Acaryochloris sp. CCMEE 5410: one gene and its partner. The protein of the gene in region 2 interacts with the protein of the main gene of each other region in a pairwise test. Links are inferred from orthologs where the notes say so. Each region holds a gene or a part of one and is shown on either strand. Other genes may lie near its edges.

Region 1 (7,074 bases), 270 kb from region 2 along the record:
CGGGAGAGCTGCTCTGGCGTCAACATGCTTCTGGACTTGATGGTGTCCTAGCAGATGTCCTCGACCGAGCCACACGTTATCATCCGCGAGAGCGATTCTCTTCAGCTCAGGAAATGTTAGCTGCTCTGCAGAGGGATTCCGCTACAGTTGCTCCTACGCAGAAAGCCTCTCGTTCTCAAACACCCACCATTCAGCAGCCTCAAGACCGGGAAGCCGTGAGCATACCGCCTTTTCTAAGAGGATGGAAGGGATTTGTGGGTGCGATCGCACTAGTCGGCATCGGCGGTTTGTTGTTATTTCGGCCCGGTCAGCCCAATGCGCCAGTCCCTGTCGGCGGGGCTAGTCCCAGTCTGGATGAAGAGCCTGAACCCACCACGCCATCGGCCTCAGATCGGTCTGAGCAAACTTCTTCTGCTGTTGTGGGTACCTGGAAAGCTGAATTACTGAATGTTGTGCCACCTTTTACAGGCACCACTCACTATAAACAGGATGGGACTTGGCGTAACCGCATCACCTTTACCAATGGCTTTTCCCAAGAACATACTGGTACCTGGGAGTACGCCGATGGCATTTTGCTGGAGCAATCTTCCACCTTACCGACCACCCGAAGCGCTGTGAGATGGATTAATGATAATACCGCTGAAATCACGATTCTTGAGAACGGTAATCCTCTGCAAACGGGTTTAAAATATATTGCTTATCGTCAATAGAACACAACGAATCGGCCTTGGTTCAAGATATATTGCATCAAGTTTTGACGAGAATCTGCTCAATTGAGCACAGGCCCATTAGTGGGGCATCCATACCTGGATAAGGATGTTTTAAGGGCGAATCTATATAGCCTTAATCCAAAAAATTCGACCAATTTATCCCTAACGAATAAAATTGAAATCCCTATCTTTCCAAGTAGAGGTCATGTATGTCTGAACCCAACGGCGTAATGATGCAGTTCTTTCATTGGTACAACGCCGCTGATGGCAGTTTGTGGAGTGAACTGAAGAAAAAAGCTGCCGATCTAGCGAATGTGGGTATCACCGCTGTGTGGCTACCGCCTGCCTATAAAGGTCTAGCAGGAGGATATGACGTGGGCTATGGTGTTTATGACATGTATGACTTGGGTGAATTCGACCAAAAAGGGTCTATTCGCACCAAATATGGCACTAAAGATGAATATATCTCAGCGATTGAGGAGGCTCAGGCATCTGGCATTCATGTCTATGCTGATGTCGTGCTTAATCACAAGATGGGTGCGGATGCCGAAGAAGAGGCCCAAGCGCGACCCATGAATCCTAATAATCGTCACCAGCCGATTGGTGACACTCAAACCGTCAAAGTCTGGACCCATTTCACGTTTCCAGGTCGTCAGGGCAAGTATTCAGACCTAGAGTGGCACTGGTGGCACTTTGATGCCGTGGACTATAACGCCTACAACGATGGCCAGCAAGCAGTCTATTTGTTTAAAGACAAAAAATTTGATGACAACGTTGACTTAGAAAAGGGAGTCTTTGATTACCTGATGGGGTGTGACCTGGATATGGAACATCCTGAAGTCAGGGATGAACTCAAACGTTGGGGAGAATGGGTGATTAACACGACCCACATCGATGGGTTCCGTTTTGATGCCGTCAAGCATGTCAAAGCAGATTTTTTCCCCGAGTGGCTGAACCATTGTCGACAGCACTCCCCGAAGCGGCTGTTTGCAGTAGGGGAATATTGGTCCGACGAAATTGAAGCCCTGCACCATTTTGTCAAAATCACCGGGGGCGACGTCATGCTGTTTGATGCCCCGTTGCACTACAACTTTACGGTGGCAAGTACGCAAGGGTGTGACTTTGACCTCCGCCAAATTTTTGATGACACGTTGGTGAAAGAGCAGCCTGCCTTAGCCGTCACTCTGGTTGAAAATCATGATTCTCAGCCCTTGCAGGCGTTAGAGTCTGTGGTGGAGTCTTGGTTTAAGCCCTTGGCCTATGCCTTGATTTTGTTACGTCGAGATGGATATCCCTGTATTTTCTATGCGGACTATTATGGGGCTCACTACAAGGACAAAGGCCGTGATGGTAATGAGTATGAAATTTGGTTGGACAGTCATCAATGGTTAATCGATAAGTTCCTAGGTGCTCGACGGACCTATGCCTATGGCGATCAGTATGACTATTTTGATCATGCCAACTGTGTGGGCTGGACTCGCTTAGGCACGGATGAGCATCCAGGGGGAATGGCCGTCATCCTTAGCAATGGTGATCAGGGCTGCAAATGGATGGAAATGGGACACCCCCACCAAACCTATCGGGATGTGACAGAACATATCTCCGAGCCGATCACGACCAATGCTGAGGGTTGGGCTGAATTTGTCTGTAAGGCTGGCTCTGTCTCTGTATGGGTTCCCCAAACGGATGAGCCTTCCGTTATTTAGATTTAGCCGTTTCTGTTTGCTCAGGTTCTTTCGGATCAATATCCACAAAAGCGCCGTTAAAAAATTGGGCGAAACTCTTGGCTGCAGAGGTGATTTCGTCCTCGCTTTGCCAGGTGGGCGGTGCTGCAGTAGGTGCTGCTGGCGCAGTTTGTGGGGCTGCATGACCATTCTGCAGGGGCGCAGGAGGAGCTGCAACCGGCTGGGGCGCAGCCATATTGGCCGGTGGATTAGAGACAGGCGGTGGGGCAGAGACAGGCGGTGGAGCAGAAGAGGTGGAGGCCGGTTTGGCTCGCATTTGCTCTTCAGTCAGGACTTTTAAGGTGACTTTAACTTTGCGATTAAAGCACTTCTCGAAGGTTTCTTCTAGTTCTTGGACTTTGCCTTGAGCCAGTCGAAGTAAGGTTTTACGAATGCCAATCCGAACTTCTCGCCCTTGCCAATAGAGGAGTTGGCCATGTTCTTTTAGCAAGGCCCGACTGGGCAAATTCAGGCTTTGTAAAAGCTGCTGCCATACCTCCATTAGATCAATCTGCACAGGGGCAGAAGGGTCTGAGGGGGGTGGGAGTGGAGCAGGCGTCGTTTCGGGTTGTGGGGGCGCTGGGGGTGGAATGGAGTCTGCCTGCAGGCTAGGCAGGGGGGCAGGAGTTTCTTCTAGAGGTTCGGGTGAGTCTTCTAGAGGTTCGGGTGAGTCTTCTAGAGGTTCGGGTAAGTCTTCTAGAGGTTCGGGTAAGTCTTCTAGAGGTGCAGGTAAGTCCTCGGCTGCAGGAGGGTGGGCCTCTGGTTGGGGGATAACTTGAGGCTCTGGGGCTGGAGGGGCCTGGGGACTTGCTGGAGCAGCGGGTTGGGGCGTGTCAGCAACTGGGGATGTTTGAGTGGGGGCAGGGGCTTCCGGCGGGGGAACGGGGTGAGCAGGTCCTGCTGATACTGGCTCCGGTGAATGAGTTGCAGTTCCTAAGGGCTGGGGTGAGGTCTGAATAAGAATCGGCTTCGGATCGGTAGACTGGGCGGCACCTGGTAACAGACCCAAAAGTGAGACTTCTAGCCATAAGCGAGGCTGGGTAGAATTCTTGATTTGAGTTTCACAATTGCGTAGGTGCTGTTGCTTGGCCAGAATGTCATTGACCTCAAACTGCTGGGCGAGCTGGCACAGATCGGTCCAAGTCGGGGCCGTGATGGCCACTAAATCTCTGCGAGTAGGGGCCGTTTTGGCGATCAGCAAATCCCGATAAAAGCCTGCTAAATTCTGAAGTACCGTTAACGGTTCCCGACCGCGATCGAGCAAGGCATGGGTACGTTCGACCATCAATGCTGGCTGTTGTTCGATAATGGCTTGCAGTAGGGCTAAGAGCGCCTGTTCTGGGACGGAGCCGACTAAATCCCAGACCTGGGTATTATCAATTTCCCCCGAGAGTAAGCTGAGCTGATCGAGTAAACTTTCTGCATCTCGTAACCCGCCTTGGGCAACTTGGGCAATCAGTTCTACCGCCGAGGGAGTAATGGCAATCGATTCTTGTTCAGCAATATGGGTGAGATGCTGAATCATGGGATCTAGAGCGATCCGCCGAAAGTCAAACCGTTGGCAGCGAGAAATAATGGTGGGTAAGACTCTTTGGGGATCTGTCGTCGCGAGGATAAACACCACCCGATCTGGGGGTTCTTCTAATGTCTTCAGCAAGGCATTAAATGCTGCCGTGCTGAGCATATGGACTTCATCCAAGCAGTAAATTTTAAATCGACACTGAACCGGTGCAAATTGAGCCCGTTCGATTAAGTCGCGAATATTGTCTACGCCCGTATTGCTGGCAGCGTCAATTTCGATAACATCGAGAGATGTGCCTAGGGCCACTTCCTGGCAAACGGAACAGGTACCGCAGGGGATTGGTGTGGGTTTTGGGCTATTGAGGCAGTTGAGGGATTTGGCGAGGATGCGGGCGCTGGAGGTTTTTCCCGTACCCCGAGGGCCAGTAAAGAGATAGGCAGGAGCAATCCGCTCGAACTCAATCGCATTGGTCAACGTGGTTGCGATCGCATCTTGTCCCACTAAATCTGCAAAGACTTGGGGACGATATTTATGATGCAGCGGTTCGTAAGCCACAACTTGCCCTAATCAATTAGCAAAGGCGTCCACCTCTACTCTAGTGGATGAGCTTCCGAATGGCGCTACTGTTAATGCTTCTCAAGCTAGATCTTAGAAAGCATAAAAGCTTTGTCTTGGTGCTTGAACGGTCATTACAATCAGGCTGGCTCAAGAAGATGGAGAAAGGAATTAGCATACCACCTCGCGATTTAGGCCTAGAGAACCGCCAGACTAGATGGACTGGTGATAGCAGATCTTGGCTGGGCACGGAATCTGCCAGATGGAGTGCTGCGAATTGGGGCTACCTCTCAATAGGCTGATTGATGCCCAGATCGGTGGATAGGCTTGATCTAAAATATCCGGTTCCTTCGATTTTCTTTATGTTTTATTAATACGGCTTGTACAGGGTTCTTTAGGGCGTGTTGCATCGCGAGAGACGTTGAAAGTGAGTTGCGCTATAGAAAATACTGATGACTCCAAGGTGATTTCTGGTATTTGATAAAGCGATAAAATCTGCTGACTTTACCTAGCATTAAAAAAAGGTCTTCTTTTGGGTATTCTGGGAGTGATGGCGTTATCTGAGCCAAGGCATGAATTGCAAAGGTAAAGGGCCCGGAAGTACTAATAAACATAGGCTGAAGGCTCCTAAGATTATGGAAATACCATCTATGGATGAATTCAGAAATCTACTTTCTTTTCAACGAGTAGAGGAGTGGAAAAAAGTAGGGATAGACGTCGATACGACCGATGGACTCGAAGAAGCCTATCATTGGTTATTGACCGTCTATAAAAACTTTAGAGGTGCCCGTTCTTAAAGGGAGAAAACCCCAATGGTTGGGGGCATTGGGGCAAACAGTTATCTTTATGGAGTGGGATGAAACCACGTTTCTTAAACTATCGGTCTTCTGAGAAGAAGCAGTGAAGACAAACGTTTCTGGATCATGGATCTTGAAAGTGATGCGACCTTCAAGGAAGCCCTGAGTGGATCTCAGCCAGTCGCTAATCATTCTCCCAGCCACCAATGCTGCATTATGCATCCAATTAAGCGTGGAAGCATTAGGTCCCTGACGGCTGGTCGGTTTGTAAAGCGTTCCACTGACCTGCCTTGATGTCTATGGCTTTAATAAAGCTATCTTTACCGTCCATATAGCCATCGATATCTGTGGGATATTGACTAGCTAACAGGCATTTCAAGTCACTGTATTGCTTCGCATCTGTCGGGTGGGCAATCATGTAATCCCGAAATGCCAGATGACGTTTCACCTTGGTTGAGCTGTGGTTAAAGATATGAATATGGTGGGTCCGAATACCATGTTGGTTATTTTTGCGAAAGAACCGACGACCTGAGATGCCAAATTCCCCCATGACTTCGTACCCTAGTTGCTCCATGGATGAACTGCGCTCATCAACTTGGGTGATGCACTGCACCTCAATCAATAGACCTCTTGCAATATTCATTTCACGATGTGGTATGGCTGTTTGCCATCCCTTAAGCAGCCAAAGATAGCTCATGGTTATAAATAGCTGAAATCAAGTTACACCGAAGCGCGTAGCGACGACGACGATTGCGATAGCGCTCCGACAAAATTCTGAAAATCTTCAGGCTGCGATTAATGTGTTCAATCCCCATTCGTTCCTGACTCAAAGCACGGTTATACTCTCGCTGCAGGGAAGTCAGTTCACCGTGTTGTGGCTTCTTGAGAGGAACATAGCTGTTGGCGTGGTAGGCTGCAATCCCTTGATATCCGCTATCTTGCAGACTCTCGGTATCTGGATGGATATGGATACCTGAACCTTGAATATCTGAAATCATGCCGACGACCTTTGTCAAAGCTCAGACAGATAATCTCTAAAGTGTTGCGGTCAGCAATAATCTGGCATTTGAGGGTATGCCTCTTTTTTTCCTGAATAATACGCTTTTTGTCCTTTTTGAGGACGTTCAATCGGTGTCTCAGTCACATCCATCACGACAACATCAGGTCGCTCAAATCCTTGTATTAGATGTTTCTTGCCGGGTAAGCGGAAGAGTCCTGAGTTCATCAGAGCACTCTCGACCTGGTGGACAATACGGCAGACGGTTGATTCAGAGACTTCCCAATCTCCAGCAATGTGGAAATAGGTCCGATATTCTCGCCAATATTGAAGGGCCACCAACAGTTGATCACAACGACACAACTTTGGAGGTCTTCCTGCATTTGAGCGATTGAGGTGATAGGTATGCCATGCGTGGAGCATGCGTTTAAAGGTTTGTTTGTAGACTCCAGTTCGTCGCTTAAAGTCTTTTGCACTCAGCTTTTGGGCTGCTTCGTAATTCATGGGGTATGGCACTGAATAGGAACAACATCAGATTCAATACCATATCGCAAATCCAATTATGCAAGAGGTCTAATAGATCGATAATGGGTTTTGCATGGATGTCAGGAATGGCTGTGCTGCCGATATGGTGAACAGCCATCACAGTCTCACCCAGGGCTTCCTTGACTAGCGAGGCCTCAGTCTGAAATATCATTTTCCAGGCAGGATTGTGAGGGACAACTTCTACCTTTCTCATGCTTGGATACCTCTCTGCACATCAATACAA
Region 2 (6,342 bases):
TCAGGGTTTGTTCGGCAATGCCATCCTTGTCTTCAGCACCATCGACCTCCAGCATACATTCCTGTAGCCAAACGGGCAGTTCGAGATCGGTCGGTGAGACTGTAGCTTTCAAATTCATGCTACATCGGGGTACGGAGAAGACAGTTTAAACAAATCTTAACAGAGGCTTGTCCCCTATGGATTAGCTTTTGTAAAAGTGCAATCTTAATTCATTTGTATAAATTCTATTTTACCCAACTCCGAGACCGCTACTGCAGACAGTCGGGAAATCCTTATACAGTCAGCCATCACAAATAATGTTGGGGCGGTAGTCGTTGCGATCGCAATCCGTTACCCTATAGCCAGGTTTAGCAAGGATGTGGCCAATGTCTTTTGTGGGTTTGCATATTCACAGCGACTATAGTCTCTTGGATGGAGCCAGTCAGCTCCCAGATTTGGTGGCCCGCGCCGTGGAACTGAATATGCCTGCCATTGCCTTGACGGATCACGGGGTGATGTATGGGGCCATTGGCTTAATTAAGACCTGCAAAAAGCAAGGGATTAAGCCCATCGTCGGCAACGAGATGTACGTGATCAATGGCGATATCACTAAGCAGGAGCGTCGGCCTCGCTATCACCAGGTGGTTTTGGCGAAGAACAAGAAGGGCTACCAAAACCTCGTTAAATTAACGACTATCTCCAGCCTGCATGGGGTCCAAGGGCGCGGTATTTTTTCTCGACCCTGCATTAATAAAGACCTGCTAGAAGAGCACCATGAAGGTCTGATTGTCACTAGTGCCTGCTTAGGAGGGGAGATTCCCCAGGCGATTATGAAGGAAAAGCCGGATATCGCCCGGCGGATTGCCAAGTGGTACAAGGACCTATTTGGCGATGACTATTACTTAGAAATTCAAGACCACGGCTCCCAGGAAGATCGGGTCGTGAATGTGGAATTGGTGCGGATCGCCCAGGAACTAGATATTAAGGTGATTGCCACCAATGACTCCCACTTTATTTCTTGCTATGACGTGGAGTCCCATGATGCCCTGCTCTGTATCCAGACAGGCAAGCTGATTACGGAAGACAAGCGACTGCGCTACAGCGGTACGGAGTACCTGAAAACCGCTGATGAGATGGCCCTGATGTTTCGGGACCATCTAACGGATGATGTGATTTCGGATGCGATCGCAACCACTCTGGAAGTTGCAGACAAGATCGAAACCTACGATATCTTCCGGGACCCCCAAAGTCCTGACTACGAAGTACCAGAGGGCTATACGGCAGAAACCTATCTAGAGGAAGTGACCTGGGATGGCCTGCTGGAGCGCTGCAACTGCAAAGAACGATCCGAAGTCACGGATACCTATAAAGAACGTCTGGAATATGAGCTGGAAATGCTCCAACAGATGGGCTTTTCCACCTATTTCTTAGTGGTGTGGGATTACATCAAATATGCCCGCGACAACAATATTCCCGTGGGACCGGGGCGGGGCAGTGCGGCAGGTTCTCTGGTTGCCTATGCTTTAGGGATTACCAATATTGACCCGGTGCATCACGGTCTGCTGTTTGAGCGGTTCCTCAATCCAGAACGGAAGTCTATGCCTGATATTGATACGGACTTCTGTATCGAAAAGCGGGACGCCATGATTGACTATGTGACCCGCAAATATGGCGAAGATCGGGTGGCCCAGATTATTACCTTTAACCGCATGACCTCCAAGGCGGTGCTCAAGGATGTGGCGCGGGTGCTGGATATTCCCTATGGGGAAGCAGATCGGATGGCGAAGTTGATTCCGGTGGCTCGGGGTAAACCCACGAAGCTGAAGGTGATGATCTCCGATGAGACGCCCGCCCCAGAATTTAAGGAAAAATACGATAAAGACCCAATTGTGCGTCGCTGGCTAGATATGGCGATTCGAATTGAGGGCACCAACAAAACCTTTGGGGTCCATGCAGCGGGGGTGGTGATTGCCTCGGAACCCTTGGACCAGATTGTGCCCCTGCAGCGCAATAACGATGGGGCGGTGATTACCCAATATTTTATGGAGGATCTGGAATCCCTGGGCCTGCTGAAAATGGACTTTTTGGGTCTAAAGAACCTGACGATGATCCAAAAGACCACGGATTTGCTGAAGCAAAACCGCCAGCTCGATCTGGATGTGGATCGGGTGCCGATGGATGATCCAGAAGCCTTCCAGCTCCTAGCGCGAGGGGAACTAGAAGGGGTGTTCCAGCTAGAGTCCTCGGGGATGCGGCAGGTGGTCAAAGACCTAAAGCCCTCCAATATTGAGGATATTTCTTCGATTCTGGCCCTCTATCGACCGGGTCCGTTGGATGCAGGGCTGATTCCCAAGTTTATTAACCGTAAGCATGGTCGCGAAAGTATTGACTATCCCCATGATCTGATTAAGCCGATTCTGGAAGAAACCTACGGCATTATGGTCTATCAAGAGCAAATCATGAAGATTGCTCAGGATATGGCGGGCTATTCCTTGGGACAAGCTGATTTGCTGCGGCGGGCCATGGGTAAGAAGAAGATGGCGGAGATGGAGAAGCACCGCGAAATCTTTATCGATGGCGCTGCCGAAAAAGGGGTCGATAAGAAGGTCTCTGAAAATCTCTTTGACCAAATGCTGTTATTTGCGGAATATTGCCTGAGTTATGACACGCCTGTATTGACGTTGGAGTATGGTTGGCTGCCCATTGGTCAGGTGGTGCAGGAGCAGATTGAGTGTCAGGTCTTTTCGATTAATGAGCGAGGGCATCTATATACGCAACCGATTGCCCAGTGGCATCATCGGGGTCAGCAAGAGGTGTTTGAATATACCTTGACGGATGGCTCGACGATTCAAGCAACGGCGGAACATCAGTTTATGACGACGGATGGTCAGATGTACCCGATTCAGCAGATTTTTGAGGAAGGGTTGAGTTTGAAGCAATTGCCATTGCCTTGGCAGTTAGGGTTGCCGCAAGTTAGTTAAATCAGACTATTTGGCGAAGCCTGACGGGGTAATGTAGTTCTCTATGTTGCTCAAAGGAATACTGTTATCTTTGGTGGCAGTTCGGATTGGAATCTTTCAGGTAAAACAACTAAGAAAGTACTTATATTTCTCAAGGTTATCGCAAATCATAAAACAGCCTTTTTTGTTTCTTCCTATAGTGTTTAGGGAATATTTATTGAATGAGATTGAAATCTCATTATAAACAAAAAATAGTTAGAATAAAACACTATGATTCCGACTAAATGGATCAATGCCGCTGATTTAAATTCATGGGCAAATAGCAGGGAAAGCCAAGAAAGATTGCCTCATTTACTACGGCTTTTAGTACATGCTACTGTCACACATCTTCAGAGAGTTGGGTTTCCAGCTGGTGAGAGTGTACAGATGGGAGGATGGGATGGAGTCATTGAAACTGAAGAAGGTAATGCTTTCGTTCCCAGCGGCTGTTCTGTATGGGAGCTAGGTGTAAATACAAGAATTAAAACAAAAGCGGATGCTGATTATAAGAAACGATGCGATGATTCTTTAGGATTATCTCCTCCTGAAATAACCTTTGTATTCGTCACTCCACGGCGATGGGCAGGCAAAGAGAGATGGGTTCAGAAGAAAAATTCTGAAGGTATTTGGGCTGAGGTCAGGGCATATGATGCGGATGATTTGGAGCAATGGCTTGAGCTTGCTCCAGCAGTTCATGCTTGGCTAGCCCAAATACTTGGCAAATGGTCAGAAAATTTTCAAGATTTGAGTAGTTGGTGGGATGAATGGAGTAAAACAACTGCTCCAAGACTAACCCCTTCATTACATTTATTAGGACGAGAACAGCAATCAGAGAATGTTAGAGACTGGCTAAATAACTCACCATCAAAACTGACTATCCAAGGAGACTCCTATGAGGAAGCTTTAGCTTTTTTCGCAGCAATAATATATGAGTTATCAGAACAGGATCGAGTTCAATATCTATCTCGGTGCGTTCTTGTGAAGAAGGACTCATTATGGAGAAACTTTAATAGTTCTCAGCAGTCGCTAATTCTTATCCCTATATTTAGCTCAATTACATCCATACCTCAGAACCATCATGTCCTAATTCCTATAGGAAGAGAGGGAAGCCCCAATCAAGACACTATTAAACTCTCACGTTTGTCTAGAGAAGGCTTCATCAATAATTTGATGAATATGAATTTCTCACGGGAACGAGCTAGCGTCCTATCCAAGGAATCTAAGCGAAGTGTATTGTTATTACGCCGTCTAATTTCATCGAACTCTGAAACGCATACTCCTCAATGGGCAAAAGCTGAAGAAGCACGTCAGTTTCTTCCTGCCTTGATTATCGGGGCTTGGGATGAAACAAAAGAAGCTGATCGTAGGGCTGTAGAAAGTCTTGCTAACAAGCCTTATGGAGATGTTATCAATGATCTGGCCCGCTGGCTCAATACTTCTGATTCCCCTATTCAGAAAACTGGAGATGTATGGCAGATAGTATCACATGAAATTCTCTGGCACTACCTATCACATTTTATAGTGAGTGACGATCTAGATCGATTTGAAAATTTAGTATGTTCAGTCTTAGGAACTTTAGACTCACAAAAAGAACTCTCCTTAGAGCAACCGTTTAGTGACAGTTTAAGTGGTAAAGAGCTACCTCATTCATCTTTTATTCGGCAAGGTATAGCTGAAACAATGATGATCTTATCGGCTCTAGGTTTACCTTCAGGGCTACAAGATGCAGTGACTCCACAACGTAGAGTGAGTCGTATTGTACGTAAGCTACTCAACATAGAATCCAGTCATCAACGACTGATGTCTCTCTCAAGCTTGTTGCCCAAGTTGGCAGAAGCAGCACCAGAAGAATTTCTAGAATTCATAGAACAAGATCTAGAAAAAGAAAAGCCAATATCACTAGATTTATTTCAAGTGAATTTGTTGGGAAACTCTCAGCATATATACTTACTTTGGGCACTAGAAACACTTGCTTGGGAACCAATTTACCTTGCAAGAGTCAGCATTATTCTAGTTAGGTTATCTATTCTTGATCCTGGCGGTAATATAACTAATAGACCTTTCAATAGCCTGTGCGAAATTTTTAAATGTTGGAATCCCCAGACTTCAGCTCCTTTTGATAAACGCTTACGTGTTCTTAACACTCTGTTGTCAGTTGAGCCGGATGTTACTTGGCGTTTACTTTGCAACCTAATGCCAAGGAATACAGGTGAAATATCACATCCAACTTATAAACCTCGATGGAAAGATTGGGGTGAGCAAAACCAAGAGGTTAATTGGAATCAATATTGGTGCAATATTGATGATTTAGTGAAGACAATGCTGGGCTGTGTAGAATCTGATGGTCGAAGATTGCGTGATATAGTCAAACTCCTTGAATTACAGCCACCTAATATTGTCAACAAAATCGTTGAATTCTTACATTCAATTGACACTTCCGAAATTCAAGATTCTGAACTTGTAGAAATATGGATTAACTTACGAAATATAGTTAGTAGGCAGAAGAAGTTTAATGATTTAAAGCCGAGACTATCCACAGAAGTAATAAATGCTATTGATTTAGTTCATCATAGGTTTGAGCCTCAAAGCATATCCTATAAATATGCTTATGTCTTTGATTATAATCCCTATCCTATAAAATACTTAGATTTGGACTGGCAATCAAGATCTTCTGAGGCTCAACAATTGCAGTATGAAACTGCTAAAAAAGTTTATTCTGAACATGGACTTAAGGCCGTATTGGATATTGCTATTAATGCTCCTAAACCTCATTTGCTAGGTGAAGCTTTTGCTAAAAATAGTCAACTTAATGAAGATGATTTGGTCATCATAAAAAATGTATTAAATGAGGGAAAAAGCAAGCTAAATTATTGTATAGAAGGTTTTTTCGGAAAGCGACTTGAGATATTAGGTATGGATTGGGCAATAGATATAATAAACCAATTGAGATTAGATAATTTTTCTAATGAACAGCTGTTTATACTTTTATCCCAATTCCCTTTTGAGAGTGAAGCCTGGGATATCATATCTCAATTTAGTGAAGAGCTGAAAGCACTTTATTGGAAAAAGGTGCCTACACATTGGGTAAGCATAAAAGATTGTGAAACTGCAATTCATGCACTGCTCAATATTGATCGTCCTTACGCAGCCCTAAATCTTGCTGGAATATCTTTGGATCAGGAAGCTGGCCATGCTCAAATACATCCTAATACTCTTATCAAGATTCTTGAGAAAATAGCGTGTTTGAATCCAAACTCTGAATTTCCCCAGCCAGATATAGCGATAACTAATTACTATATTGAGAAAGTTTTTGTTTCTTTGGATGCATCAGATTTTGTTGATCTAAACAAAATTGCTGAACTAG

What was found.
Region 1: the proteins of ON05_RS14020 (region 2) and ON05_RS12875 interact in binary tests that used the Escherichia coli proteins (3 or more experiments, as listed by UniProt). The link is inferred for Acaryochloris sp. CCMEE 5410 from one-to-one orthologs.

What each region holds. Positions count from the first base shown.
Region 1 is NZ_AFEJ02000001.1:2,802,729-2,809,802, reverse strand. Bases 1,961-4,937 are described here. They hold ON05_RS12875 (DNA polymerase III subunit gamma/tau), read right to left. Parts: upstream 4,512-4,937; coding sequence 2,409-4,511; downstream 1,961-2,408. Other genes in these bases: ON05_RS12880 (alpha-amylase), read left to right, coding at 1,961-2,416. Outside these bases: ON05_RS12885 (serine/threonine-protein kinase), read left to right, coding at 1-710; more of ON05_RS12880, read left to right, coding at 920-1,960; ON05_RS12870 (hypothetical protein), read left to right, coding at 5,162-5,308; ON05_RS12865 (GrpB family protein), read right to left, coding at 5,550-6,005; ON05_RS12855 (GrpB family protein), read right to left, coding at 6,766-7,044. UniProt on the Escherichia coli protein: Part of the beta sliding clamp loading complex, which hydrolyzes ATP to load the beta clamp onto primed DNA to form the DNA replication pre-initiation complex.
Region 2 is NZ_AFEJ02000001.1:3,067,401-3,073,742, reverse strand. What follows is about bases 1-3,162. They hold ON05_RS14020 (trans-splicing intein-formed DNA polymerase III subunit alpha N-terminal partner DnaE-N), read left to right. Parts: upstream 1-365; coding sequence 366-2,960; downstream 2,961-3,162. Other genes in these bases: ON05_RS14025 (bifunctional (p)ppGpp synthetase/guanosine-3',5'-bis(diphosphate) 3'-pyrophosphohydrolase), read right to left, coding at 1-118. Outside these bases: ON05_RS14015 (hypothetical protein), read left to right, coding at 3,210-6,342. UniProt on the Escherichia coli protein: DNA polymerase III is a complex, multichain enzyme responsible for most of the replicative synthesis in bacteria. This DNA polymerase also exhibits 3' to 5' exonuclease activity. The alpha chain is the DNA polymerase catalytic subunit.